DNA from 4 places in the Terribacillus sp. JSM ZJ617 genome. Region 3 is predicted to be linked to each of the others. Evidence: predicted binding sites of a transcription regulator. Region 3 holds the regulator's gene; each other region holds the start of a gene.

Region 1 (7,666 bases), on a different contig from region 3:
TGTTGGTCCGTCGCCTACACGTGATTGTAACGCGAAATAAGACGCGAATAGTGTCGAGAACAAAGCGATCTCTGCACCAAGGAAGGTCCAGAAACCGGTGATGTTCAACCGGCCGGCTTCTGATTGGTATTCCAATGGCGCGTTGGGGTTCACATTGTGATCATGTGCCATTTCTTCACAACCTCCTTTATTTATTCGCTTTCGCTTCTGTTTCTTTTATTTCTTCCACGCTGACATAGTAACCATCATTGTAATCGAATGAACGAACAATCATAGTGATGAAGATACCGACAGCACCTACGATTCCGATCCAGTACCAATGGAATACAAGCCCGAATGCTGCCATACCCATCAATGCAGACATGATTGCCGGTGTAGATGAGTTACTAGGCATGTGAATTGGTTTATAATCCGTGTTCTTCTGTTGATCAAGACCTTTTTCCTTCATATCCCAGTAAGGATCAAGACCTGTTACTTCAGGAAGGACAGCGAAGTTGTAATGCGGTGGGATAGACGATGTAGTCGCCCATTCCAAGTTACGTCCAAGACCCCAAGCGTCACCAGTTTTCTCTCTTGGTGAATATCTCCAACTATAGTAGATATTGTATACGAAGATGAGGAATGCAAGACCCATCAGGAACGCACCGATTGTGGAAATCATGTTCAATCCTGTCCAGCCATCTTCTGGCAAATAAGTGGAAATACGTCTTGGCATACCGTCCAACCCTAGGAAATACTGAGGGAAGAAACATACGTTGAAGCCGATAACGAAAATCCAGAAAGCCCATTTACCGATTTTTTCGTTCAATTTATGTCCGAACATTTTTGGATACCAGTAAATCAAACCTGCGAAACAAGCAAATACAGTACCCGAGATCAACACATAGTGGAAGTGAGATACTAGGAAGTACGTATTATGATACTGATAGTCAGCTGCTGCCATCGCAAGCATTACCCCTGTTACCCCACCAATTACGAAGTTCGGGATGAAAGCAAGGGACCAAAGCATCGGAGTCGTAAAGGTAATACGTCCTCGATACATCGTGAATAACCAGTTGAATATCTTAACCCCGGTCGGGATAGAGATAGCCATTGTTGTAATAGAGAAGAAACTGTTTGCTTCAGCACTATTACCCATTGTGAAGAAGTGGTGAACCCATACAAGGAAGCTCAATACAGAAATCGTCACAATGGACACAACCATCGCTTTGTAAGCGAATAGCTGTTTTCTTGCAAATGTCGAGATGATCTCAGAGAAGATCCCGAACGCAGGAAGGATAACGATATATACTTCAGGGTGACCCCATACCCAGAATAGGTTGACCCAAAGCATCGGGTTACCATCACCTTGCAAGGTGAAGAGCACGGAACCGAATAAACGGTCAAATGTCTGCATAGCCAATGCAACTGTAAGCACTGGGAATGCAAAGATGATGATCAGCATTGTGATCAATGATGTCCAAGTGAACATGGACATTTTCATTAGTGTCATACCTTTCGTACGCATCTTAAGGATGGTAACGAAGAAGTTGATACCTGTCATCAATGTACCGATACCAGCAATCTGGATTGCTAGCAAGTAGTAGTTCTGACCAGGGCCTGGGCTGAATTCATTCGTCGCAAGCGGCGTATAACCAGTCCAACCGGCATCAGGTGAACCACCGATGATGAAGGAAATATTGAATAGAGCCATACCGACAAAGAATGTCCAGAAGCTCAAGTTGTTCAAGTACGGGAATGCAACGTCACGTGCACCGATTTGCAACGGTACGATGTAGTTGATCAAACCGATCAAGAATGGCATCGCCATGAAAAGGATCATGATAACACCGTGTGTCGAGAATACCTCGTTATAATGCTGCGGATCCAGGAATTCCATCCCTGGCTTCGCAAGCTGCGTACGGATCATCAAACCATCGATACCGCCGCGGAAAAGCATTAATAGGGCACTAAGGATATACATGATACCCAGTTTCTTATGGTCAACGGAAGTCAGCCATTCTTTCCATAGCCAACTCCATTTTTTAAAGTAAGTAAGGGCAGCTACAACGGCGATTCCACCGAGCAAGATGCTGATCTGTGCGCCCAGAATCAATGGATCGCCGGTAATGATAAACTCATTCCATTTTAAGTCCAAAACTCTTCCCCCTCTCTCTGTTACTCATGACCCGCATGTGCATGTTCTTCAGAGTCCATGTCTTCATCCGAGTTGTCTACAGTATTGTCTTGCTGATAGTACGGAATTTCGTCTTCAGGCAAGATGTTTTGAGATTTGTCTTTCGCATGCGGATTCTTCGGCTCATAGCCTAAGCGATCCCATGCTTCCAATGTGTAGTCCGCATTTTTTGAATGGTCGATCCATTGCAAGTGCGTACCATTGAATTCAGCTGTTCCGTCATCTGTTTTATCGTAGACACCAGGAATCAGAAGATTGTCATACTCGTATTGTGTCAGTTCTGGAGCGGAGTTTTGTACGTCTTCCACCCACTGTTGGTAATCAGCTTCTTCATCGGCGTAGACTTTGAATCGTTGTTCGTTGAAGCCTTCACCTGTGAAGTTAGCGTTTCGCCCATCGTACGTGCCAACGTGGTCTGCTTGCAGATAAAGAGTTGTCTGCATGCCTGCCATGTTATATTTCTGACCACCTAGGCTTGGTATCCATAGAGCAGCCATGGAATCGGCAGATGTCAATTTGAATTCCACTGGACGGTGAATCGGAATATGCAGATAGTTCACTGTTTCGATGTCTTCTTCTGGATAGGTGAATACCCATTTCCAGTTGATGGATGTTGCATGTACTACTAGAGGGTCTTCTTGCGCTGCTTCAGCCGTCTTAGGCTGAGGCGCTTCCTCCAGTGAATAGATCGTTCTGACAGTAGGGACAGCCAAAATTACTACGATGATAATCGGGATGATCGTCCAGATAGTCTCGAGCAGCATGCTGCCGTGTAGTTCAGGGCTGTACTTGTCGTGATCCTTTCTTTCTCTGTACTTGACAAGGATAATCGTCAAAAGTACGAATACAACCGCAACGATTGTAAGCATAAAGATGATTGATAGAATAATAAGGTCACTCTGCTGACTTGCCACTGGTCCTTTCGGATCAAGCACTTCCGGTGTAGAACAGCCGGCGAGCATTAGCGGCAGGGCAAGGAACAATAGAAGACTTAAGGGTTTCAATTTTTTAAGCATGCGCCTGCTTCCCTTCCTTTCTTTACCTGAATTCACAGAAACGCTTGTTTTCCCTCTGCATAGGAAAACAACCATATCCGCTATAATAGGGTTTTGATAAGTATTTCACAATGAAACTTCCGCATTCCCGCAGGAGTAGCAGAAACTCAGCTGGAAACACACAATCACACTGTCGAATAGACAGTGTCTGACAACAATCCAGAAACTAGTGTAATACAAAGCAGCCAAAAAGACCAGACTTGCCTGGTAAGTAAACAGTTCATTTTTCATTCTAACACCGGCAAAAAGAGAGAATAAGAATAAGTAGTGAACAAAATTTGAACGTTTCATGTAAATCTGCAACTATTTGTGGTTTACCAGCCATTATCTGGTTTTGCTGTAATACACCGTATTGCGAACAGTCTTACCATCTACATGCAGGCTGTCAGAATAATGTATCCCCTCCAGCTTATAGCCGAGCCGTTCCGGAACAGCCCGGCTTGCACTGTTTTCTTCATCGCATAGTATCTGAACCCGCCGGACACCAAGCTCTGTAAAGGCATACTCCGTTTGAGCTTCAACGGCTTCCGTCATAAATCCCTGGCCGGTATGGCGAGTATCCATCCAATATCCGATTTCTACTTTTGGAACATCCCAATCTATCCCGTGAAAACCGCTGGATGCAATGAATTCTCCAGTATCCTTACGGAAAATGAGCATCCGCAGATTGGTCCGATTGATCCAATTTGCGACCGACTGCCGGATATTTTCCTCCGTTTCTTCCGGAGTCGGCAGTTCCTGCGCAAATGGCATCCAGCGCTGCAGCTCCGGCAGAGATGCTTTGATAGCTTCGTTCATAGCTTTGCCATCACCGATTTTAGGCTGCCTGATGATAAGACGCTCTGTCTCAATAGTAGTCTTGAAATCTCTTAATATTGGATTCATCGCTGCTCCCCCTCCTAGAAATTTATTCTAGTATGAAGGAAGGTATTGGACCTTGCAATACTATTCAGGCTGCTTCTGGTTGCTTTTTCTCTTCTCGATAAGATATTGCGGATAATAGAATTCCAATGATAGAAATACCGGCTCCGATAACTGAAAGCCATGTATAGCCAAGATTTGCATCCAGCACAAGTCCGCCTATATAAGCTCCGCCAGCATTCGCCAGATTGAATGCTGACACACTTGCTGCTGCTGCAATTGTCGGGCCCTCTTTTGCTGCCATAACGATTTTTGACTGCAATAAAGGGGTTGTTCCAAAAGCACCGGCACCAAACAGGCCAATAATTAAAACAGCAGTGATCGCATATGGTGTTGCCAGCGGGAACAATAGGAGAATGGCAGTCAGCGTTGCAAATACATAGATTAACGTTCTAGTCACATTGCCAGCAGCTAGCCGCGGCGTTGAAAAATTACCAATTACGCTCCCCATTCCGAAGAAGAAGAGACTGATCATGATTCCGACTCCTCCGAAGCCAGTAACCGACCGCAGCAGCGGTTCAATGAACGTGTAGGCAGTAAATACACCTGAGTAGCCAAAGATGATGATAGCTATCGTCAGCAGCACCTGTTTATGTTTGAATACACTAAGCTCCTGCTTGATACGCGGCGTTTCTGCCGGCTTTGTATTCGGTGCACAAATAAGCAGCCCGATTAATCCTAACACTCCGAGAACTGCAATTAGCCAGAATACGAGACGCCATTCTATCAGTGAGCCAAGATAAGCGCCGAATGGGACACCGATCATGATGGCTATAGTAAGTCCGCCATTGACGGCGGCAATCGCCTGAACACGTTTACGCGGTTCCACAAGGTCACTTGCCATGACAAAAGCGAGCGCGAAAAATGGACCGTGCATAAAAGCGGAAGCGACACGCGAAACAAGCAGCACTGTAAAATTCGGTGCTGTCGCGCTAATAATATTACTGATGATGAAGATCAGCATAAACAGAAGCAGCATCGGCTTCCTTGGCAATTTGACAGATAAGGTTGTCATAAGCGGACCGAATATTGCCACACCAAGTGCATACATGCTGACAACAAGACCCGCTGATGCAATTGTCACACCGAGATCCGACGCGATATGGGTAAGTACGCCAGTGACAACATATTCCGTTGTTCCGATGGAAAAAGCGCAAATCATCAAGACGGCAATCACTGTCGTAGGTTTAAATTGTCTGCCTGCTAGAGACATGTTAACTCCTCCTTTTTTCTGACATAATATCCGCTAACGATACAACAGAAAAGCCCTCTATTCAAACCATAACCTGGTCATTTAACAAAAAAATTATAGGAAGCGCATCCAAATAATTTAACAGGTTTTAACGCTTTGCAGAAGGGGTAATTTCAGGAGGTAAATAGTATTTAAAAGCTAGGAGGGCAATCAGCTGGGATAAAAAAAAGCGACCCGCTGGCCGCTTTTAGAATTACTTTGTGAAGTTTTGTTGTATATCCTGTGTAATAGCAGTCACTTCCTGCATACTTGCTGCATTCTGTTCCGCGACAGATACGATGCTATTGATACTGTCAGTTACCCCGCGGGTGTTATCAAGAACCTCATACATAGCTGCTGAAATCGCTTCAATTTGATTGCTCGTTATGGTGACCTCTGCTTGCAGCTGTTCAAACGTGCTTTGGGTCGTTGTGATCTTATCAGATCCGGCAACAACTGCTTCCTTTCCTGCACCAAGAGCATCGACAGCTTCCTTTGATTCTGTCTGGATGGCTTGGAATACACCTGTTATGTCCGTTACAGCAACACGGACTTGATCGGAAAGCTTGCGCACTTCATCTGCCACCACTGCAAATCCGCGACCCTGGTCACCTGCACGTGCCGCTTCGATGGCAGCATTCAGCGCAAGCAGATTCGTCTGTTCCGCAATATCCTTGATTGCCTGGAGCAATGCACTGATTTGATCTGTCTTCCCATTCAAGCCGATTACTTTTTCATAGGAGAATGTAATTTTGCTTGTTATCGTGTCCATATGATTGACGGAATCATCCATATGAGATGCACCTTCTTTAGTCAATGCATCCATCTCACCAGCAACCTGCTTGGCTTCTTCCCCTTTTAACGCCACCATCATGACATTCTCAGCGAACTTCTGCATTGTTCCAGCTAACTCAGCTGAAGCATGGGATTGATTCTCTGAACCGATCGTAACTTCTTCTAAAGCGATTACAATTTGATTCAGCGCTTCACCTGTCTGTTCCAGCTTATCAGATGCCGAATCTCTTTCTGGTTCTACATCCGGCTCAACCGTCGCTGCTGTCTCCTGTGGAAATGGAATCTCTGCGGCAGCTTCAGCTGCTGTTTCTTCTGTTTCTTTATTGGATAGCAAAACATAAGTAAAGCTTCCCCCGGCCAAAATAAGTCCGATTATTAGATTTACCCACCACTCGAACAAGAAAACCCTTTCATTTTGCAGAAACAGCAAAATCGCATAAAGATATGCTGCACTCAGCACATTAATGGCATGTCTTTTTTTCATCATAATTCCCCCTTCCTCTCTTTTTTATTTATCGGCTAATATGTGCCGTTCATGAACCTTTTTCTACAATTTCTGCCTGATAACGCCTTTTTACTCCCCACATGCTATACTACAAGCTGACTAAAGGAGGCCTGCTGCTATGCCAGAACTATTGGAAGAAGCAACAGAATTCATCCAGATAAGCTATCAAGAACTCGGGAAATCAGATAAAGAAATACAACTGCGCCTGTCCGAGATCGAAAATGAAATAAACCAAAACTCTACATATAACCATACGGCTGAAGAGCTTGAGCACGGAGCTAGAATGGCATGGCGGAATTCGAACCGCTGTATCGGCCGCTTGTTCTGGAATGGCCTTCATGTAAAAGATGCACGGGAAGCCACGAATGCAGAGGAGGTAATGGAGAAGCTGTTCGATCATATTGAACAAGCTACAAATGATGGAAAAGTCAAGCCGATGATCACTATCTTCTCACCGGATGCTAATATCCGGATTTGGAATCATCAATTACTTCGGTATGCTGGGTACGAGTCAGAGCATGGCATAATCGGTGACCCTGCTTCTGTACGTTTCACCAATGTTTGCAGAAACCTTGGCTGGGAAGGCAAAGGAACGATGCACGACATTCTTCCGCTCGTCGTACAAGTGGGTGACCAACCGCCTGTACTTCAAGAAATACCTGCAGATATAGTGAAGGAGGTCCAAATCGAGCATGAGGAGTATCCTAAACTAGCTGATTTAGATATACGCTGGTATGCAGTTCCGATCATATCAGATATGAAATTGGAAATCGGCGGTATAACCTATCACGCAGCACCTTTCAACGGCTGGTATATGGGAACCGAAATCGGTGCACGGAACCTGGCCGATGAGGACCGCTACCATATGCTGCCGAAAGTTGCAGAGGTTCTTGAACTTGATCAAAGCAAGGCATCTACACTTTGGAAGGATCGCGCATTGGTTGAATTGAATATCGCTGTGCTTCAATCTTTCCAAAAATCAG
Region 2 (7,666 bases), on a different contig from region 3:
AAATACAGTCGAGCTGTGGGAACAGCATGTTGCAGCCATGAAGAAGAATGCTGACCACTTAAATGCACGCGACTATCGCAAGCTCCATTATACGGGGCCAGGTACTGATTTAACGATTGAACTGCATCCTGATTCCTTCTGGACTTGCGCAGAATTCATGAAAGAAGATGGCTCTACATATATTCCGAATCTTCCTACAGAAGAAGTATTTACTATTCCAGTTAAAAATGGAGTAAACGGAACAGTTAGCAGTACAAAGCCATTGAATTATGCTGGTACGTTGCTGGAGAACTTCTCCCTTACATTCGAAAATGGAAAAGTAGTAGATTTCAAAGCCGAAAAAGGCTATGAAACATTGAAGAACTTGCTGGAAACGGACGAAGGCGCACAATTTCTTGGAGAGGTTGCACTTGTACCGCATCAATCACCGATTTCCCAGTCGGGAATCGTCTTCAATAATACCTTATTCGATGAGAATGCTTCGTGTCATTTGGCTCTCGGACAAGCGATTGGCATGTGCGTGAAGGATGCCCGCGAGAAATCAAAAGGAGAACTAGAGGCAATCGGCTTCAACTACAGTCTCACACATGTTGATTTCATGGTTGGCTCTGGGGAATTATCCATCACGGGCGAAACACCAGATGGCACCGTGGAACAAATCTTCGAAAATGGAAACTGGGCTTTTTAAGAATATAGAAAAGGAGCAGCATTACGCTGCTCCTTTTCTATGTACGGCAGATCATGAGTACTTCTCGGTAATAGCCAAGCTGATGAGGACAAAGTTCTTCATGTGCAACCTCGATCCGCTGACGTGGAGCTCCTGCAACAATTTCCGCTTCTACGCTTGCTGCTTTTCCTTCGACGAGCTTCTCCAAATCATTAACCCGCATCCGCACGATCTGTACCACTTCTTCATTCAGAAGAATATCCGGGAGTTCCTCCAAATAGTAAAAGAATTGGTGACAGAACTCTCGATCAACCAGGTTTTTAGCAAATAACTCTTCTTGAATGATTCCTTTATAAAAAAGATCGCTCTCCTGGAGCGTCACACCCAATTCTTCCTGCACTTCACGTAAACCTCCGACCACAGGCGTTTCGCCGCTTTCCAGATGACCAGCTGCGGTAATGTCGTATTTCCCGGGAAATTCACTTTTATTGAAAGAACGCTGCTGTAGATAAATGTATAGTTCTGTACCATCATGTTCCACGAACCAGCAGTGAAAAGTCTCATGCCAGTCTCCATCACGATGGACTTCCTCTCTTTCCTTCACCCCAAGCTCCCGATGCTGCTCATCGAAAATCGTCAATAGCTCCATGTTTTGCCCCCATACTTATTCCTTTTTTTCTAATGTAAGCGATATCGCCAGGCTTGTCTACCGTATATTTCCAATCAGATCGAGTTATCGCGCATTTCCTCGACTAATGGCATGATTTCCTTGGTAAAACGTTCCATTTCCTGCTTGTGCGGCGAAAATTGAAGCAGCAGAAGACTGACGCCGGCATGCTCGTAGGCAAGTATCCGCTGCGCAATTTGCATCGGCGTCCCAACCAGATGCGGCCGCAAGCCCCTTGCAGAAACAGCATCATCGCTGATCTTGCTTTTTTGTGCCAGCTCTTCCTCTGTTACATATGATTCGTAATCCGCACCGGTAATTCTTTCCCATTCCTGGTAAGCTTCTTCCTCCGTTTCGCGGCAAATGACATAAGCTGTCATGCCGAATTCGGTAAACGGAGACTTGCCGGCTGCTTCACGGCGGATCTGCATATCAGCGATCATACTGGCCACTTCCTGTACAGTACCGCCCTTCATTACATAGGCATCGCATGTCTCGGCAATTGTCTGTCGTAAATAGTCACTCTCGCCGCCTGCGTATAATGGCGAGATCTCTTTGCTCTTGCCAGCTGGTAAATAATCGACGTGCTGAACTTGATAGTACAAACCATCATAGGTGTAATTGCCAGCTGTCCAAACTCCGCGCAGCACTTCGAAAAATTCCTCGGTTTGCATATAGAAATCCTCTGATCCCGCTATATCGCCATCTTGGCGCTTTTGTTCCTCTTCGCGCAAGAAAGAAACAACTGCCAAGGAAAAACGGCTATTACTTACCTGATCAATCATTACTGCTTGTCTCGCGGCTTCCACGGGCTGATCAATGCTCGGCCGGACTGCTGCCATGATGTGCAGTCTATCGGTTGCTTCCGCAATAGCACCAGCTGCTTCCCAAAAGTTAAGCTGCTGATCGGCATTTTTCCCTTGGTATAGGTAGGTATCTGGAAGAAAGACGGCATCGAACCCTAAATCCTCCGCCAGATGCGCCGTTTCCTGCACATCTGACAAACTTAGCGGTCCACCATCCTCCACATGACGCAGCCAGCTGCTTGAAACTGGCTGCCAGTATGCATATTTCATTGTTATTACTCCTTTTGCACATAGGAAATCCTACCGAACGACACATCGATTCTACTAAAAAAGCTTCTTCGATGAGGAAGAAGCTCTGTATTGCAGCCGTCGTCATCTTATCACGCAGCTTTTCGCTGCAGGTCGTAGCACCTTCCTGCAGGACTGCCCTCCTGCAGTGGGTTGCCGGGCTTCATCGGGCCTTTCCCTCCGCCACTCGTTATAAGATTTCTTATGAATTGTACTTCCTACTATACCAGATTTGCAGTGTCAGATTCAAACAGAACAACTGCTATGCCTGCTGCATGTACGCCTCCATCAAAAGGCGGAACCCATCCTGTCTTGCTTTTTCTTCATAAACAGGACTGGTGAGCATGAACTCAATCTCCCCGCCGTAGTAGTCTTCCAGCTCTCCAAGCTGCTGCAGCACCTCAGCTGGTGTTCCGATTACCATGGTTGGACGATTGTCCTCAAGACGCTCCTTTTCATAAGGAGACATTTTATAATCTGCTGCTGTATCCGGACGCAGCATCCCTTTGACGGGCCTTCCTTGTTCCTGAAGCAGCGATGCAACCTCATGGCTCTTTGCCAGTGCTTCTGCAGCTTCTGTCGTCTCTGCACAGAACAAAAACAGACTGACCATCATTTGCGGCTGCTGCTTCCCTTTCCGGAAGGATTTCTGATACACATCCAGCACTGCCGCATCCTTGTCTCCCCGTATGAATTGGGCATAAGCGAATCCGATTCCATGATATGCAGCAAGACCTGCACTGCCAGCGCTGCCGCCCAGCAGCCAGACAGATGGGGCGGTGCCAATGCTCGGCATCGCTACCAAGTCCCCGAACCGATGCTTTTCTTCTTTTCTTATATTCAAATAATGAAGCAAATCGCGTATCTGCCGATCATACCAATCCTCCGGCACAGCTCTATGCTCTTGCAGCGCTCTTTTCGCTGCCGGCATTCCTCCTGGCGCACGCCCGATACCAAGGTCGATTCTTCCTGGATGAAGCGCTTCGAGCAATCTTGCATTTTCAGCAACTTTATACGCACTATAATGAGGCAGCATAACACCGCCTGAGCCGATACGGATACGGGATGTTTTAGCAGCAAGATGCCCCATCAGAAGCTCTGGACTGCTATGGGCGAGGCTGCCGGCGTGATGCTCGGACACCCAGAAACGCACATAGCCAAGTTGATCTGCAAGTTCGGCCAGCCGCACTGTTTCCTCCAATGCCTCTGTTGCATTACCGTCTTCTTTGATTCGGGATTGATCCAATATACTAAGCTTCATACTATCCACTCCTTCTTTGTATCATATCCTGTGCGAAAGACTTTTAAAAACAATCCGTTTTTCTGTATGCTAGAATTGACTGAATAAAAAGGATGGTGCTCATATGATTGGATTTATCGGATTAGGAATCATGGGTCAAAACATGGCAGCTAATCTGCTCGAAAAGGGCGAACAGTTAGTTGTCTATAATCGTACAAAAGAAAAAGCTCAAGCACTATTGGACAAAGGTGCTGTCTGGGCAGATTCCCCCCGGAAAGTCGGAGAACAAGCTGATATCGTATTTACGATGCTGACAGATCCTGCAGCTGTTCAAGCAGTTGCTTACGGAGAAGATGGGCTTTTCAGCGGGATGCAGGAAAACAGTTTATGGGTGGATGTCAGTACTGTTAAGCCAGCGTTCACAAAAGAGATGGCAGAAGCCGCTCGTGCGCACCATATCCGTTTTGTTGATGCTCCTGTATCTGGTTCAAAGGCACCGGCACAGCAAGGTAAACTGCACTTCCTTGTCGGCGGAGACGACCAAGATGTCAAGGAGGTCACTCCTCTGCTTGAGAAAATGGGACAAAGCATCCAGCATATGGGCGCCAATGGGAATGGCTCAGCTACTAAGCTGGCAGTGAATATGCTGCTTGTTCAATCCTTGACTGGTCTATCTGAAGCAATCAGCTTCGGCGAAGCAGTCGGCCTTGATAAAGAGCATCTGATGGATGTATTGCTTGCCCTTCCTGTTACAAGCGATATTCAAGCAGGCAAAAGGGATACGATTCTCCAGCAGAACTTTGAACCGCAATTCCCTCTGGAGCATGCTTACAAGGACTTGCAGCAGATTTCCGAAACAGCTTATGAAGCAGGCGCTCCTCTTCCAATGACAAACAGTGTGAAAGAACTGTATGCATTAGCGAAGAAAAATGGTTATGGCAAACAGGATGTCGCTGCCGTTTATGCACTTTTAGCAAGAGATTGAGACGAATCAGACAAAGAATCCGAATTTTTTCGGATTCTTTTTTTATTCTCATTTATTTTTTTAATTAACATTGGCATATTAACAAGAGGCACAGGGTATCAAGCTCTGAGATACTTAATTTGTGTGAAGTAATTTTTTTGCATATTTTCACCAAATTATAATCATTATCATCTGATCAATTTATTAAATTTTTTAAATCAGATAAAGGCATGCTATGACTGGTCAGAATACTTTCATATCAATATTTTTATGCTAATATAATTATGGTTTTATTAATTTAATTACTTTTAAAAGGAGTCTTCATCATGGCTGATTCATCTAACAAACCAAAACGGGAGGTCAAGTGGATTCCGCTCCTGATCACTGTATTGATCGGCGTAATTCTTTGGTTCGTCCCTTCACCAGATGGTGTTAAAGCAGAAGCATGGCATTTATTCGCTATCTTCGTTGCTACGATCATCGGTCTGATCATTAAACCGATGCCAATGGGCAGTGTCGCCATCCTTTCGCTGACGGCTATCGTTTTGACGAAGACACTTGGATTAGAAGAAGCGCTGAGCGGCTTCCAGAACAGTACAATCTGGCTCATCGTCATTGCATTCTTTATTTCCAGAGGTTTCATCAAAACCGGCCTCGGATCCAGAATTGCCTATTTGTTCGTACGTCTATTCGGTAAGAAGACTTTAGGCTTGTCTTACTCGTTGATTGGCAGTGACTTGATTCTGTCACCGGCTATGCCATCCAATACAGCTCGTGCCGGCGGTATCATTTTCCCGATCATCCAGTCGTTATCAAACTCATATGGCTCTAAAAGCGGTGATGGTACGGAGCGCAAAATCGGTTCCTTCCTGACTTTTGCTTCCTATCAGGGAAACGGGATTACTTCCGCAATGTTTCTGACAGCAATGGCAGCAAACCCATTGGCAGCTAGTGCTGCAGAGAGCGTCACTGGCCAATCCATCTCTTGGGGCAGCTGGATTCTCGCTTCCATCGTTCCTGGTATCATCAGTTTGATCGTTATTCCATTCGTCATCTTCAAGCTGTATCCTCCTGAAATCAAGGAGACACCGAAGGCGACTGAAATGGCAACAGAAAAATTGCAAAGCATGGGTAAACTGAAGCGTTCTGAATGGTATATGATCGGCGTATTCTTATTGCTGCTCGTATTGTGGATCTTTGGTGAGAGCTTCGGAATCGGCTCTACGACTGCAGCTTTCATCGGACTAGTCGTACTATTGCTGACTGAAGTTTTGACTTGGTCTGATATCAAGCAGGAACAAGGTGCATGGGACACACTTGTATGGTTCGCTGTACTTGTCATGATGGCAAATTACTTGAACGAACTTGGCCTTGTCCCTTGGTTCAGTGACATTATGGGAAATGTCGTAAGTACACTTTCCTGGCCTGTCGCTTTGCTCATATTAGCTATCGTGTACTTCTACTCCCACTATTTCTTTGCGAGTAACACAGCACACGTCAGCGCTATGTACGCAGCCTTTCTTTCAGTAGTTGTGGCTGCCGGCGCGCCGCCATTATTGTCAGCCCTACTGTTAGCTTTCTTCAGCAACTTGTTCGGCTGTTTGACACACTACGGCAGCGGTCCTGCACCTGTATTCTTCGGAGCAGGCTTCGTCACTCAGCAAAAATGGTGGGGACTTGGCTTCCTCATCTCCATCATCCATCTTGTCGTCTGGATCGGTATCGGCGGACTTTGGTGGAAACTGATTGGTCTATGGTAAATAAATAAAAACAGGAATCCTTCGTGGATTCCTGTTTTTTTAATTGCTTGTATAAGTAGCTGCATCTGCTGCTTCAATAAACGGACTCAAGTTACCAATGCTGTACATATGCAATTCATGCATCGCGCGTGTACATGCTGTATAAAGCAAGGTACGTTCTGATTCATGGCCATACGCCTCATCTGAGACATCGTACAGAATGACAGCATCGAATTCGATACCTTTGGCTAAATATGCAGGAATGACCGATAACCCTTTTTTATACTGGGAAGTTGTCTCTGTAATCAAATCTGCTTCCATTTCATCCTTGATCCAGTTATGCGCTTCTTTGCTTTCTTTACTAGTTTTGGCGATAACAGCAATCGTCTCATAACCTGCTTCCTTCAAGGAGTGGATTTTCACCAAGACCAGCTTCCGTCTCTCTGTATCATCAGCTGTTTTCGTCAGCGTCGGAAGATCTCCATCACGGTTGAATGGCTGGATTCGCTTTGCATGATCCAAAAGCTCCTTTGTAAAATCAACAATCTGCCTCGTTGAACGGTAGCTGCGCCATAGCTCGATCCGATGGCTGTCAACTGTGTTACCGGAAAGCACATTCTCCCCTGTCAGCGCATGCGCCTGAATGGCCTGATTGATATCCCCAAGCAATGTCATCCTAGCATTAGGGAACGCCTGCTGTAAGTAAGCGAATTGGAAAGCAGAATAATCCTGTGCTTCATCAATAAGCACATAACGGATGGTTTTATCCGAACGGTCACCAAGCACTTTATCACGGAAATAGACAAACGGCGTCACATCTTCCCAGCTCATGTACTTGCGGATGAGATTTTGCTTGGTTGTTTCATATAGTTCCGTCCATGATGCTGGCATTTCCGGACGTCTTTCAGCTGTCAGCATACGTAAATAGGATTTTTTCACATTGATGAAGGCATGCTTGCGCACTTTCTTGATCAACGGGCGAAGCTTTCGTTCTACAACCCATTTGCGAAGGATTTCTTCTTCCTGTTTGTTTTCCTCAAAATCATCTGTTTCTGTGCGGTCTTTCTTTTGAAGCTCGGAAAAGGCCTCGACATAGTCTTCCTTCTCCATCAGCTCCACTTCTTCCCGGACCCAATCTTTCCTTGTCTCCCAATCACCCCAAAGCTGCAGCTTTTCTACGATCCAAGCTGCCGTCAGCTCTGCTCGGTTCGAAATCGGCAAAGTGTTGGATAGGCTGTAGAAATAAGATTGAATCTCCTGTTTGCTCACTATACGCTGCTTGCGGAAGCTGACGT
Region 3 (7,666 bases):
ATTACACAATCCGTCAAATGAGAAAAACATCCTGTCACCGGCAGGATGGGTATCTTATTATATTTAACTATAAAAGCATCTAAAGAATTCGGCGGACTGGGTTATTGGAATCGGCGGCGGTGCTCCCAAAGCGATGTGGGTGTTCTACGACCACGTAAAGACATGGCCGCTAATGCAGTTACAGATCCTTGTACTGGCACAAATCCGCGGGAGACATCTGTTGAGCAAATGAAACAGCTATATATTGCTGCCCTTGAAGGCAAAGGCAAAGACGAAGACTTAAAAATAACCTCTGGAGCATTTGATTGCTTCAGAGGTTATTTTTTTAAGTCAATTTTAAGGATTCTCCTTTTGACCAGGCCAGTTTCCCGGGAAATGCTTTCCCCTCTAAGCCTCAATCTACGTTCCGTACTATCGGTTGCTTGATTTTACTTCAACCATTGGAAACTTCTTTGGCTTTGTGTTCCTGCTCCTTCCCTGTTTTATAACGCATAATGAAAGATATCGGCACCATAATGAGAATTAATATTCCGGAAAATACAAAAGCCTCATTGATTGTCTGTAAGCTCGCCTGTTGGACTGCTTCTCCTGCAGCTGTGAGATGCGCTCGGCGCACTTCAAAGTAGATGCTGAAGAACACAATACCGAAGGCGGAAGATATTTGCCGTAACACATTGTTCATCGCAGAGCCTTGGGATACAAGATGTTCTGGTATGTCGTTCATCCCTGCAGTCGTTGCAGGCATATTGCTGAGACCGAGTCCTGCACCCCGAAGCATATTGATTACCAGGATGAGCCAGAATGGCGTAGACAGACTAAGGTTTCCAATCAGAAAAGTAGCTATCGCCAAAATCAGCAGCCCCGGAGGCACTACCCAGCGCGGCCCTTTTTTATCTAAAAGCTTCCCGCCCAATGACATCATGGCCCCGCTGAATAATGCTGCCGGTAAGAATAGGAGCCCTGTCTGGATCTCACTAAGTCCGTACACATTCTGAATCAATAATGGCAGCAGGAATATCCCAGAAAATAGTCCAATGGACGCTGTCGCTGTTACAAGTATCGAAACTGTATAGCTTGGATTACGGAACAGTGAGAGCTCCAATAACGGCTGCTCTTTCCGCCGCTCATAAAAAACAAAAATCGCAATAGCTAGTATCCCCGCTGCTATCAACGCAAGGTTAGATGGCGATACAAGCACATCCAGTGTCTGTCCGCGGCCCAGTGCGTACAAAACTAAACCGATACCAAGCGTAACGAATACAAAACCACCCTTGTCGAAGCGGCGTTTTGGATCAGCGGCTGTGGATTTCAAGTAGCGACTAGCCATCAGTAAACCGAGAAGACCGAACGGCAAATTAAAAGCGAATAGGAACGGCCATGGTAAGTAAGCAATCAGCACACCGCCAATCGTCGGGCCGATTGCTGGAGCTACCATTGCCGCTACACCATATACACCGACTGCAAGTCCGCGCTCCTGCTTCGGGAAGGCCTGGAATATGAGTGCCATTGATATCGGCATCATCAATCCACCGCCGATTCCTTGAATAAAACGCGCCGTAATGACAAATGGCAGACTGCCGGAAAAAATACCGAAGATGGACCCTGCAAGGAATACAACAAGGCCCAATAAGTAAATACTTTTTTTCCCGAACCGATCCCCAAGGTAGCCGGTAACAGGCATCGTCATCCCCATTGCAACCATGAATATCGTCAGTATCCAGCCGACACTGACAGCATTGGCATCGAATGTAGAAATCAATGATGGCAGCGCCGGATTCAGCATACTATTGTTCAAAATAACAGTAAAAGTCCCAAAAAGGACAGCTACAACGACCAACCACTTGGATTCTAGTTTGCTCACATGCATACTCCCAACTGTTTTTGCGTTTCACTCCAGTTGGTAACGCTTCCTATTTTACGACCAACACTGGGCAATTCGCTCTTTTGATCACTTCTGTACTTACACTTCCAACCACAAGCTTCTGAAAGCCATTTAAACCTCTTGTTCCAAGTACAACCAAGTCAAACCCACCATTGTTTGCCATATTGGCAATTGTTCTACCGGCATCTCCACGTTCGATGGTACGAGTATAGGGAATATTCGCATTCTGCAGTTCCGCTTCATTTGACTGGATACGAAGTTCTCCGTCCCGGTTCCTATCATCCGGCTTTACCTGCTGCAGCACAATCTCGCTATTTTTTATATCTTGTATGACGTGGGTAACTTCCAGCTGTACAGGCTCTGTGCTGGCCTGACAGATTTTAATTACTTCTTCTGTCGCTCTCATTGAGTGCTCTGAACCGTCGACAGCCAATAGGATTTTCTCATACATACTAGCGCCTCCTACAACTATTATAGTAGGCTTTTCCCTTAAAACAGCGCTAACAAACGAGGAGTCGCTAATACTTCGATACCCGAAATTTATTTGTATGAAATTAACAATAACACTAAATTCCATTTTGGAAAAGTGTGAGATGATGAAGAAAAGACTTTAGGGGGATTTTGCTTGCTTACCAAGACCATCCGTTTCCTTATCATCTTTCTCTTGCTTACCGGAGTCACTGTCTGGATATTTGCTGCTTTCAAACCTTTTAAGCAGGATGCACTTATTGAAGATACTATAGGACAGATCGAGGTGTATGCTCCAGAAGCCATTAAATCATCTGTGACAGTTACAGATAAGGAGCGGATCGATTAAATACTGAAATGCATCAACACATGCAAACGAGAGGAAATGAGTCCTGAAGCTTCCTATCAAGCCCTTGATGCCACGCTGATTCTGTATGGAGCAGTAGACAATTATGATCGGCGTATGGCAGGATGGCAGTACGGTCAGTTTTGTGTATGATGGCACTATAATTGGCAGTGAGTTTGAACCTTTTCCATTGTAGAACAAGAAAAGCCGTCCTTTTTATATAGGCGGCTTTTCTTGCGGTATTGACAACTTCATGTATTTTCTAATCAATAACCTGCATCCGTTCATTAAACTTCGTTGGATACGACAAGAAGCCTAGCAAGATACTTGTCACAATGGCTGTTGTAAGCAGCAGGAAGAGAATCAGGAGCTGGAACATAACTGCCTGGAGCGGATCTGCTCCGGCAATGATTTGACCGCTCATCATACCTGGCAGCTGAACTAGCCCGATCGTTTTTTGGCTTTCTATCGTGGGAATAGTGCTTGCCTTAATGGATGCCAGCAGGGAGCGTTGAATCGCTTGCTTCGGTGTGCCGCCTAAGGAAAGGATAAGCTCTGTTTCCTCTCTTCTGGATGCCACTTCAGAAGTGAAGCGATTCAAAAACAAAATACCTAGCACCATCGAATTCCCTATAACCATTCCGCTTAATGGGATGATATATTGTGCAGTTGGAGGAGTAATCTGGAGTCCTAAAAGAATCCCTTGTGTCAGTACTTCGATTACCACGAATGTAAGCACCAGTTTCCATGTAATGCCCCTGATAGATGCACCTTTTTTTCTTGCATTCTGTACTGCTGCACCGATCATGAGCGCCACCATCAGGAAAATATAAAGAATATTACCGGAATCGAAGATAAACTGCAGTACATAGCCAACTGCAAACAGCTGGATAATGGAACGTACTGTTGCAATGACCGTATCTTTTTCGAGTCCCAGTTGTAATGTCTTAGATAAGAAAAGTGGGATAAGGACAAATATCAGAGTGAGTAACAAAGCAAGTGCATTCATTTTTCCTCCTCCATGACAAAGTGCTTAACGGCATCATTCTCTGGATGGTCAAGTATGGCAATCGGTCCTGCTTCGGCAATAGTGCCATTCATCATGACCCAGACTTCATCTGCAACCGTCTTTGCTTGTTCCAAGTTATGCGTGATCCAGATGATCGTCGTTCCATTCTCTCTATTGACCCGCTTCATCAGATTCTCAATATCCTGCCTAGAAACTCGATCCAAGGAAGAGGTGATTTCATCCAGCAGTAAAATCCCCGGCTCATTCAGCAGTGTTCTAGCAATAGAGACCTTCTGCTTCTGTCCGCCTGATAAATCCCTGCTATTTTGATTCAAGATATCAGGTTCCAAGCCTACCAACTGTATCATCCGCTCTGCCTCATCATCAGACAGCTCCTTTTCAGAGAGCTGTAATGGCAATGCCAGATTATCACGAACGCTTCCTTCAAGCATGATTGCTTGTTGGAGAACAACACCAACATGGCGGCGTAAGCTCACAGGATCAAACGTTATGATTTCCTTCCCATCGATCAGGATATTTCCGCCTGAGGGTGACAGTAATCCATTGCATAATCGAAAAAGTGTCGTTTTCCCTGCGCCTGATGGGCCGATTATTGCTGTAATCTTCCCCTTTGTGAACGCACCTGTAATATCGTGGATGATATGGTTTTTCTCCGTTTCATACGTCACATTCTCTAATGTGATGGCTTCTTGATGCTCCATGCTTACACTTCCCTTCAGCTTACATTTCTAGTTTCTCTGCCTGATCTTGATTTAGCCGTGAATGATATGATAAAAACATAAATTGATTCCAGTTTGTCTTTCTAAAGAAAAAGCACCTCTGCTTGAGAGGTGCTAGAATTAATAATGCTTCAAGAAATAAACTAATGACTGCAATTCAATAGCCAAGTCGATATGGTGAACACGAATATTGCTCGGTACCGCAATACGCGCTGGCGTAAAGTTCAGGATTCCAGCAATACCGCACTCGACAAGACGATCGGTGATTGCTTGTGCAGCATGCGCTGGCACCGTCAGGATCGCTGCACTAACATTGCTGATATATTGTTCCAGATCGTCGATATGGTATACAGGGACACCACCGATATTATGATCAACTTTTCCTGGATCCGTATCGAAAGCCATTTCTATTTTTGTATTGTTATTCTTCGTAAAGTTATAATTCAGAAAAGCTGTTCCAAGATTACCGACCCCGATCAGCGCCACTCTTGTGATCTCATCTTGATCTAGTGTTTTCCGAAAGAAGTTCAGCAAGTACTCTACATTATAACCATAGCCTTTTTTGCCAAGTGCTCCGAAATAGGAAAAGTCCCGGCGGATTGTAGCTGAGTCTACTTTAACCGATTCACTGAGTTCTTTTGAAGAGACTCTTGTCTTCCCCTGCAGATGCAGACTGTTGAGAAATCGATAATAAAGCGGCAGCCGCTTTGCCGTAGCTTTTGGTATTTTATTTTGGTCCATATACATGCTCATTTATCCTCCTAAAGCCTGCAGCTTCCAGAAGGGAACTTCGTGCAGCCATGCAGCTGATCAAAAAGGCCTATCGGACTAGAACGCTTTCGTTCTGTTACCTTCTTTCGTATATGATCAGCACTTGTTCCTAAATAATGGAATAATGGATGCAGACAGGTTCCTTTCTCGCATCTGTAAGGAGTTGCAGATGCTGCCTGCGGCTTCGTCCTTGAATTGTTACATATGATACTTTCACAAAGTACGATTATAGTTAACAACTTATTCTAACAGATTTGAGAAGGAAAGTCTTGTACAGATTCACAAAGACATACCTTGTCTCCATTTTAACAAATTCATTTCTGATGTCCATCCGCATGAAAGCGAAAAGCGCAGGAATTCGGTGCTTGCTACTGTTTTGTCACATAGGATACACTGATAGTATGAGGTGAACAGAATGATTTTATTGCAAGCGAACAATATAACGAAACTATTTGGCGCAGACGTCATTTTATCCAATATAAAACTGGAAGTACAAACACAGGACCGATTAGCCATTGTCGGACGAAACGGTGCAGGAAAATCTACCTTGCTGAAGATCCTTGCAGGGGAATTAAGCTATGACGAAGGAAATGTATTTTTAGCAAAGGATGCCACTCTTGGGTATTTGGAGCAGCATACCGGCTTGGAGTCTGAAAAAAGCATCCTGGAAGAAATGAAAACTGTCTTTGCAGATCTTATACAGCAGGAGGAGGAGCTGCGCCGTCTGGAAGCAAGGATGGGAGATCCTGAACTTATTTCAGACGAGACTGCCTACCAGCAGCTTCTAACCAATTATGATACTAAACAGCAGGCCTTCCGCTTGAACGGAGGCTATCAGTATGAAGCAGATATCCGTTCTGTACTGAACGGTTTGAGATTCGGAGATAAGGACTTGTCCACACCGATAGGTTCATTAAGCGGCGGTCAAAAGACGCGACTTGCTTTAGGTAAGCTTCTTCTCCAGAAACCGGACGTGTTAATACTGGATGAGCCGACTAACCACTTGGACATTTCTACCTTGGACTGGCTGGAAGGATATTTGAGCAGCTATCAGGGTGCTGTCGTAGTTGTATCGCACGACCGTTACTTTCTCGACAAAACCGTCAATACCGTCATTGAGATAGCTCATAATCACTCTGTTCGTTATAAAGGAAATTACAGTAACTATCTTGAACAGAAAGCTGCCAATTTCGAGCGGGAGCTGAAGCAATACGAGAAGCAGCAGTCCGAAATTAAAAAGATGGAAGAATTCGTCCAAAAGAACATCGCACGTGCCACAACGACAAAGCGCGCGCAAAGCAGACGCAAACAGCTGGAAAAGATGGAGAAAATCGACCGGCCGCTTCATGATGCATCTTCTGCGAAACTCACATTTGATATTGATCGGCGGAGCGGTAATGATGTATTGAAGGTAAAGGACTTGTCCTATCAGTATCCGGAAAGTACCTCCCCTGTCTTCGAACACGTTACCTTCCATATGAATCGTCAAGACCGCATTGCTCTTACTGGACCAAATGGAACTGGTAAGACGACTTTGCTCAAGACTATCATTGGAAAGCTGCCTGCTAAGTCCGGTCATGTGGAACTTGGGACAGGCGTCAGCATCGGCTATTACGACCAGGAGCAGACAGAATTGCATTCCTCGAAGAGTGTCCTTGCCGAGCTATGGGATGAGTATCCACTTATGGATGAAAAGGATATCCGCACAATTCTCGGCAATTTCCTGTTCACTGGCGATGATGTCCTCAAAGTCGTCAACACGCTAAGCGGGGGTGAAAAAGCACGTCTTGCCCTTGCGAAGCTGATGATGCAGAAATCCAATCTCTTGATCATGGATGAACCGACCAACCACCTTGATTTAGACAGCAAGGAAGTATTGGAAAGTGCATTAGCCGACTATCCGGGTACTATACTCTTTGTCTCACATGACCGATACTTCATGAATAAAGTTTCCACACAAGTACTGGAAATGGCGGACAAGCAGATTATATCCTACTTGGGCAACTATGATTATTTTATCGAAAAGAAACAGGAGAAGCAGGAAATTGCTGCTCTGGAGGCTTCTGCTGCAGAAACGAAGCAAACAACTGCTACACAGGAGAGCAAATCCTCTTATCATCAAGATAAGGCAGTAAAGCGGGAAATACGGAAACGGGAACGACGCATTTCGGAGCTGGAAGAGAAGATAGCCGAACTGGAGACTGAGATTGAAAGCAATGAGACTTTGCTCACAGATCCGGACATTTTCCAGGATTATCAGAAGGCCCAGGAAATCACTGAAAAGAATGAAGAACTTCAGGCAACACTTCTGGAAGTGATGGAGGAATGGGAAACACTTAGCGAAGAACAAGAAAGTTATACACAAGACTAAATGCGTTTTCATTGTTGATTTAATGGGATATACACAAGGTTATACACAATATCCACAGAATCCACAGAGTTTCCCCACT
Region 4 (7,666 bases), on a different contig from region 3:
ACTTCCATAGAATCGACAGCTGCAGTCATGACAGTGATGCAGCTGAACAACAGCAGCAACAGGGTCAGCATGACGAATTTTTTACTGAATGCTGTAACAAGACGCCAATCCTTTCTCCAAACTTTTAGCCAACCCTTCTCCGTCCTTTCTTCCAAGCTAACTTTTACAGATGGCAAAGCTATGCATATACTAACTGCTGCCAACAATAATAGGATATTAGCGCCTAATGCCACCTCAACAGATCCTGCGCCAACTAAAATCCCTGCAGCTGCCGGCCCTAATACAAAGCCGCTGCCATCTGCAATAGCACGATAGGAATTGAATTTCTGCCAGTGCCGCTTATGGATTAACCCAGTGATATACGGCAAACTTGCAGGTTCAAAGATGGCCCCTGCAGCTGCTACGAAGAAAACAAGCACATAAATTTGCCATAGGGAAGTGGCGATGATCATCCCGGCTATACCGAAAATCCTTATAGCGTACAAAAGAATCATCAGCTTCCGATTATCCAGCCGATCTATGATACTGCCCGCCCAGCTGTTCATCAGCAATCCAGCTGCTGGCTTGATCATATAGAGGATTGCAACTGCTGCTGCAGCCTGATCTGCTTGCTCGTATACCATTAAATTCAAAGCAATCAAATAAAGCCAATCACCGCAGGATGCACATGTAATTGCTGTAAGCATTGCGATAGCGCGTAAACGGTAGTTCTTCATCTTCATTCCCCTCTCTCTGTTTGAAGTGAAGCCAATAAAAAAATCCCACCCCCAAGATTGTCATCTTAGGGGCGAGATACCGTCGCGGTGCCACCCTAGTTTCCCCGGCAGGTCACCCAGCCAGGCTCAGAAAGTACACGCATTGCTGCGTAGACCCTTGTGCGTTAACGGGCACTTCCCGGACTGCCATCATCTTCATCCGGCAGACAGCTCCGCGGTTTGTTCCAGCTGAACTCCTTCACCCTTTTCAGCATTACAGGGATTCTCTGTAAAAGGAGCGTCCATGCTGTACTATTCCGCATCATCACTTGTAAATTTTTTCTATAATATCATGTGAGGAGCTACTGTACAACACGTTGTGAGAACTTTTCGTAAGTTTCATCGCTTGCCAGGATATACAGCCTGTCTTCAGATTGAAGGGAGGTTTCTCTTTTACTTAGGTAGTTCATATCCTGATTGATACATAGCAGGACCATCCCTTCTCTCGTCAGCGCTTCCTGCGCATCTTGATATGTTTTCCAAACAGAGGCAGGGTGTATCTCAAAAATATTCGTCCCGTACTGTTTGCTCAATAGCTGACGGAAGAGATTTGATGTTCCCGGCGCCATCACAGCCTTGGCCATCAAAAGGGAAACGGAGTCATTGGATAGAATAAAATCGTCAATGGATATATGCTCAAACTTAGGAATATGTGTTTCATTATTGATTTCTACAACAGTATGTATATTCGTATTTTCTTTTTTGGAAAGCCCTTCGACCGCTGAAGCTATCAGAAGTGTTTTAGCATCTGCTAATAGTGTAGATTCCAGTTCAGGATCTGAGAACACAGCAACGCGTGCAGCTTCCAGGAGATTTGCTTGTATCAAAGTCGTTTCATCAGATGGATCTCCTTGTACAAAAGCAACTTGTTCATGATCGAATGGATGCTCTTTCCTATCATCAACAACAACAATAAAGGCATTTTCTTCACTTGCCAGCACTTCCTCAATTGATCTCTTCACCTTTTTTGACCAACCGATATAAATATAATGCCCTTTCCTTTTGATCATCAATTTCCCCTCCCTTTGCATGCGATTATAAGCTGAGGCACCGTCTACAATCTTTCCGATCAATACACCAATTACGCCGATTCCGAATAAGAACAAAAAGATTCCAAGCAGTCTTCCGGGTACCGTCTCTGGATAAAAATCTCCATATCCGACTGTGGTTACAGTTGTCATCGTCCACCAGAATCCATCGAACAAAGATGGGAAATTATCTTTCTCGATTACATGAATACCGACGGTTCCTATCAGCACGACAAGGACAGACGCCAAAGCTATTGCCAGAAAATTGAACCCAGTGATGCTCTTCCATAAACGAATGAAAATTAGCATAGTCTCTCCTCCTAGACTTCCATTATAACTGGAAAAATAAGAAAAATGACTGATATCTTACATTTCGCAACATACAAAAAAGCACCTCCGATGGGGAGGTGCTTTCGATATGTTTATGTTTAGTAAGCTAGGCTGAATAGTCCTTTTACGTGAGTCAAGTAGCGGATGTTACTTGCTTCTTTCATCATTGTAGCAGGAAGACCTTTCAATGGTGTTTGGTTCGCACCGATGAATGCTACAGCATCCCTGCGGCCAAGGCTCGCAAGTGTACCGGAGTTGATCGGGCTGAAGTTTTCCATTGTTTTGCCTTCAAGGTAAGCGAATAGGTTATATCCTACTAGCTCGCCCATTTGCCAAGCGATCTGTGCTGTTGGAGGCCAAGGGCGACCGTCTTCACCGAAGTATACAGCACTGTCACCGACAACGAATACATCTTGGTGGCTCTTAGACTGAAGGAAGTTGTTCACAGTCGCACGGCCGCGATCTGTTTCCAATCCAGATTCAGCTACCATTGGAAGCGCTTGTACGCCGCCTGTCCATACAAATGTATTTGTTTCGATTTTCTGACCATCTTTCAATTCCACGACATTGCCTACTACGTTCGTTACAGGCAAGCCAAGCAAGAATTCTACGCCGCGTTTTTCCAAGCTGGACTGCGCACGATCGATTAGATGCTGTGGAAGCATCGGAAGGATCTTCGGACCGGCTTCAACAAGCTGAAGCTTGATTTCTTTTGGATCCACACCGTGAGGCAAGCAGTAAGAAGCTAGCTTGTCCGCGATTTCGCCGACTAGCTCAACACCAGTCAGACCGCCGCCACCGATAAGGATAGTCGCGTCTGCAGGATTTTTAGATGCTGCATATGCTTTAATTTTATCTTGGATTTGGTTATACACTTTGTTTGCATCATCTGCTGATTTCAAAACAAGGCTGTTTTCTTCCAATCCAGGGATACCGAAGTAAGCAGTCTTACTTCCAAGACCTACTACCAAAGCATCGTAAGAAAGTGTATTTCCGCCAGCAAGAACTACTTCCTTCTTGTCGACATTGAAGCTTTCCACTGTTGCTACTTTGAAGTCTACATCCAAACCTTTCAAAAGCTTCTCAACTGGCATTGCCACTGCTTGCTCGGAGATGCTGCCCGCTGCAAGACGGTGAAGCTCAGTGATGATTTGGTGTGTAGGTGTTTTATTGATAAGCGTTACATTTGCTTGCGCTTTGCTGTAATACTTACGTACGGTTTGAGCGGCTAAGACTCCGCCGTAACCGGCGCCTAAAATAACGATATTCTTTGCCATACTTAATCCTCCGTCCTTACCTTATAAGCTCTTATTTTTGTTTTTGTCTTTCTTTTTCGTTCGCTACTTCAAGATAGCTCTGAACAAAACGGAACATCTTTTGTGCTTGTGGATCCTTCATCAGACGAAGCAGACCAAAAAGGCCGATTGTTTCGTTGCTTGTTTCTGCACGGTCTTTAGCTTCAATCGCAGTTTGGGCAACTGTTTTCACAGAATCTGTCACTGGATGAAGCACTTCTGTAATTGCATTAACTGTATCGGATTTCAACACATCATCTGTTGCTACAGCTTGTGCGAAGTCGTAAGAAGCAGTCAAAGCGTTCACAAGTTCATTGATTTTTGGAAGCTGTTCAATCAAAGAAGTCAATGATTCTTGCACTTCAGGTTTTAGCAATTGCGCAGCTAGGTCCTGTTGGCTCTGGCTAACACTTTCGTTTGTTTCTGACATAACGTATTCTCCTTTGCTATGGTAATGCATTATATTTATACGTAAACATTATACTTTGTTGTGAATTTGTTCACAACTGTACGTTCACAAATTGCTCAAAATATCCACCTACAACTTTACTCCTACTTGGAGATCTTGTCAAAAGTTATTTCACACACGTTAATGATTTTTTTCATTTCCTATTATATAATCGAAAAAAAGACATAATAAAAGCCCTTACACTCTTTTGCTTACGTAGCTTTCCCCTATTCCAGAAAAATATTAAAATTATTATGCATTCTTCCCGAAGCTCATGCTCTCATACCGGCCTCGAATGATACTATACACCCCGAACAGAATGAACCCAACTGATACAATTGCAAGGAGCCAGCGTCCGTATGGCTGCTGTGAAACTTCTGCCAGCGCTCCATCCAGTCCTTTCGCTTCATCTGGATCAGACTGAATAGCTGTAAGGACGAAGAAGAATCCAACTACGCCGAAAACAATGCCTCTGCTTACCAAACCGATGCGGCCTGCTTGGCGGGCAGCACGTTTTTGGTGCTTATTCATTTCAGCTGTCTTGAATCGATTCATAAAGCTTCCAGACACGCCACTGAAAAATTCATAGACGCCGTATCCGATGATAATAAGTCCGACTGCTGCAACCAGCCACTGTCCGAAGGGATATGAAAGTAGCTTTGCTGTCAGGGATTGCTCGCTCCCTCCGCCGCTTCCTTGATTCGTGGCAGCAAAACGGAGCGCATTAAATGCAATACTCGCATATATGACCGTACTGACGCCATAGCCTATGCGAATAATGATACCTTTTGTACGGTTTCCGTTTCCTTCTTTATTCGGATCCTTGATGGCTAGTATCGCATCCCAGCATACATACCCGATTAATCCTATTCCGATCAGCCATAACAAAACATTTCCAAAGGGCATACCCGCCAGTTTTTGCAGCATACCACCTGTGTCAGTCGTATCTCCTCCCACGTGAAGCGCAGCTAAGAGTGCAAGAACACCGATGAGGGCATAGACTATCCCCTGAGACATATAACCGATTCGTCCAAACCTCCGAATCCATGGCTTTGTTTCTTCCTTTGTATCCTTTGCCTTTTGTTTAGCTTCTGTTTTATCGGCCATAGTCGTCTTCCTCTCCTGTTTTAAAAGCTATACCCATGCCGTGCAGAAGAGAAACCGGTAAAAATAGGTTAGGCAAGCTACCCTTGCACAGGTGCCTACATACGATGAAGAAGAAGCAAGAAGGGAGAATGATGATGTATTACGAAAATGATGACAAACAAGAGCAGCAACGACAAATACAATTTCCAGGCGGACCTGGTTTTGGCGGTCCCGGCGGCCCTGGCTCAGGCGGATCTGGATTCGGTGGTCCTGGGTTCGGCGGCGGGCAAGGCGGATTTCCATTCGCCCCCCCTCCGGGAGCTGGCGGTCAAGGCGGAGGACAGCAGGGGCAGTTTGGACCTCCTGGACCTCCTCCATCTCAAATTCCGCAGCTGCAGCCAGTAGGCGGAAGTGGTGGTCCTTCTGCCTTTGCTATAGATCCGGGCGGAATCCGTTTCTGTCTCTTCCGTTACACGTATATGCAGCTTGAGAACGGCCAGCGCTTCTGGTACTACCCAGTATTTGTCGGCCGTACTTCGATTGCCGGCTTCCGCTGGCGTCCGCAGCAGTTCCGTTGGCAGTTCTTTGGCATTGACCTCAGACGAGTTGCAGCATTTAGTTGCTTTTAAGCAAAAAAACAGGCCTTCCTGCGGGAAGGCCTGTTCTTATTTATTGAGTACACCCATAAGCTCAGGCAGCCATAGACTCAGTGCCGGAATATAGGCTACTGCAAGGAAAGCAACGAACACAGGAATGTAGAACAGCAGTAATGGTTTTGTCATTTGTTCCACTGTAACATTGCCAACCTTGGATCCAATAAAGAGTACCGTTCCCACCGGTGGTGTAATCGTACCGATAGCAAGTCCCATCGACATAATTGTCCCAAAATGGACTGGATCCACACCGAATTCCAGAGCAACGGGCAGCAGGATTGGTGTAAAAATCAGCAATGCAGGAGCGATATCCATGAAAGTGCCGACAAGCAATAGAATCAGAACAATAATCAGCATCAGCACGGCTGCATTACCACTGAAATCAAGTATCCCAGATGAAAGCATCTGCGGCAGCTTGGAATATGACAGAATCCAAGACATAGCCCCTGATGCTCCAATTAACAGAAGGATGACGCCGGAGAACATGACTGTATCACGAAGAATCACCGGGATATCCTTCCATTTCAAGCTGCGATAGATCATGCTAAGCACCAGAGCGTACAGGATTGCTACAGCCGCTCCCTCTGTTGCCGTAAAGACCCCAAAAGAAATTCCTCCGATGACGACCACAATCAGCATCAAACTCGGAATAGCATCCAGGATAACTTTGGCAGCCTGAGAGAAGCGGATTGGTTCAGATACCGTATATCCCTGTCTTTTTGCAACTATGTAAGCCGTCACCATAATCAAGACAGACATCAAAATACCAGGCAAATAACCCGCAATGAACAATGCGCCAATCGACGTACCGCCACTTAGAACAGAGTATAAAATCGGCGTACCGCTTGGCGGAATGATCAAACCAGCCGGTGCGGAAGCTACGTTGACTGCTGCAGAATAAGATGGATCATAGCCTTCTTTCTTCTGCATAGGCGCCATGATTTTCCCCATCGTTGCAGCTGATGCAATAGCAGAACCAGATAAGGCTCCGAAAAGAGTGTTTCCGATGACGTTTGTGTGAGCCAAGGAACCTGGAAGGCGCCCCGCCAAAAGCTTGGCCAAATTGATCAAACGCAAAGCGATTCCGCCCGTATTCATGATACTTCCAGCCAATGTAAAGAAGACAAGGGATAACAGGACAAAGCTATCGATGCCAGCGACAAACTGCTGTGAAACGACCATTAAAATCTCATCAAATGGCAGCAGCATAGCTCCAGCTGCCAACGACGACAAGCCAATGCTGATTGCAATCGGAACACCGAAGAAAATCAAGAGAAAAAATAACCCGAATAAGACGATACCTGCAAGAACGACACTCGTCATGCTGCGTCCCTCCCTCTAGCGGCTTCCCTGCTTGCCATTAATCGATTCGTGACTATATAATAAACACTCAGCAAGCCAGACAGCGGCAGTGCGGCATATACGTAGCCCATCGGGAGCCCAAGGACTGGTGAAGTCTGTGTCATCGAGGCAAGCATCAGCTGTGTCCCCCCGATAATAAAGACAACTACCATAAACACCAGCACCGTCACTTCTATGATCAACTCGGCAGCTTTTTTGTCCTTTGCATGTTTCCATTTGGACATTAGGAACGTCAGCGCGATATGTTCTTTCACTCCAAAAGCATAACTGGCTCCAAGCAACCCGACCCAGATGAAGGAAAACCGAAGCACCTCTTCTGTGAACACGCTCGGATTTTGCAGGACAAATCGAGTGAATACCTGCCATATTGCACCTGCGACCAAGAAGACAGTCAGCGTACACGTCACGAGCAAAATACATCTATCAACCCAATTCCGAACTTTTTCCACCTCGTTCAGCTCCTTTTCGTTTACTGTAACGCCGCGATGTCATCCAGCACTTTCGCTATTTCCGGATCTTCCCGCCTTTCTTCGATCAGCGGCTGCACCAGTTCCTTGAATGGCTCCTGATCAAGCTCATTGAAGGTAACACCCATCTCATCCTCTGCTTTCTTGATGCTTTCTTCGATCAGCTGGTCCCAGCGCGCATTATGATTTTCCGAAGAGATCGCTGCTGATTCCTCGACAGCCTGCTGCTGCTCCGGGCTCAG

Evidence for each region. Region 3 encodes Rex, which represses fermentation and respiration genes when NADH is low (regulators of the CRP and FNR family bind a similar motif). Its sites were predicted from a motif close to TTGTGAAATATTTCACAA; they were not measured.
Region 1: qoxA (cytochrome aa3 quinol oxidase subunit II) is a predicted target of Rex. The motif match lies at 3,286-3,303, and genes of this name have one in related genera.
Region 2: ACH6C1_RS02810 (anion permease) is a predicted target of Rex. The motif match lies at 4,789-4,806, and genes of this name have one in related genera.
Region 4: ACH6C1_RS14795 (helical membrane plugin domain-containing protein) is a predicted target of Rex. The motif match lies at 3,897-3,914, and genes of this name have one in related genera.

Annotation. Positions count from the first base shown of each region.
Region 1 covers NZ_JBISEQ010000001.1:1,131,183-1,138,848, reverse strand. Annotated here, with positions in the region: gene qoxC (cytochrome aa3 quinol oxidase subunit III) at 1-171, opposite strand, end outside; gene qoxB (cytochrome aa3 quinol oxidase subunit I) at 188-2,137, opposite strand; gene qoxA (cytochrome aa3 quinol oxidase subunit II) at 2,158-3,192, opposite strand; gene ACH6C1_RS05605 (GNAT family N-acetyltransferase) at 3,556-4,116, opposite strand; gene ACH6C1_RS05600 (MFS transporter) at 4,181-5,365, opposite strand; gene ACH6C1_RS05595 (methyl-accepting chemotaxis protein) at 5,598-6,665, opposite strand; gene ACH6C1_RS05590 (nitric oxide synthase oxygenase) at 6,802-7,666, shown strand, end outside.
Region 2 covers NZ_JBISEQ010000001.1:569,786-577,451, reverse strand. Annotated here, with positions in the region: gene ACH6C1_RS02835 (aminopeptidase) at 1-688, shown strand, start outside; gene ACH6C1_RS02830 (NUDIX hydrolase) at 726-1,316, opposite strand; gene ACH6C1_RS02825 (LLM class flavin-dependent oxidoreductase) at 1,391-2,410, opposite strand; SAM riboswitch class I at 2,515-2,627, opposite strand; gene ACH6C1_RS02820 (LLM class flavin-dependent oxidoreductase) at 2,691-3,689, opposite strand; gene ACH6C1_RS02815 (NAD(P)-dependent oxidoreductase) at 3,793-4,653, shown strand; gene ACH6C1_RS02810 (anion permease) at 4,959-6,392, shown strand; gene helD (RNA polymerase recycling motor HelD) at 6,432-7,666, opposite strand, start outside.
Region 3 covers NZ_JBISEQ010000005.1:3,763-11,428, reverse strand. Annotated here, with positions in the region: gene ACH6C1_RS15470 (MDR family MFS transporter) at 434-1,867, opposite strand; gene ACH6C1_RS15465 (universal stress protein) at 1,911-2,333, opposite strand; gene ACH6C1_RS15460 (hypothetical protein) at 2,508-2,699, shown strand; gene ACH6C1_RS15455 (ABC transporter permease) at 2,959-3,705, opposite strand; gene ACH6C1_RS15450 (ABC transporter ATP-binding protein) at 3,702-4,427, opposite strand; gene ACH6C1_RS15445 (redox-sensing transcriptional repressor Rex) at 4,566-5,192, opposite strand; gene ACH6C1_RS15440 (ABC-F family ATP-binding cassette domain-containing protein) at 5,632-7,587, shown strand.
Region 4 covers NZ_JBISEQ010000004.1:245,484-253,149, forward strand. Annotated here, with positions in the region: gene ACH6C1_RS14780 (MFS transporter) at 1-716, opposite strand, end outside; gene ACH6C1_RS14785 (potassium channel family protein) at 1,058-2,092, opposite strand; gene ACH6C1_RS14790 (NAD(P)/FAD-dependent oxidoreductase) at 2,212-3,390, opposite strand; gene ACH6C1_RS14795 (helical membrane plugin domain-containing protein) at 3,422-3,838, opposite strand; gene ACH6C1_RS14800 (DUF1206 domain-containing protein) at 4,109-4,963, opposite strand; gene ACH6C1_RS14805 (transporter) at 5,095-5,571, shown strand; gene ACH6C1_RS14810 (TRAP transporter large permease) at 5,608-6,918, opposite strand; gene ACH6C1_RS14815 (TRAP transporter small permease) at 6,915-7,406, opposite strand; gene ACH6C1_RS14820 (TRAP transporter substrate-binding protein) at 7,427-7,666, opposite strand, start outside.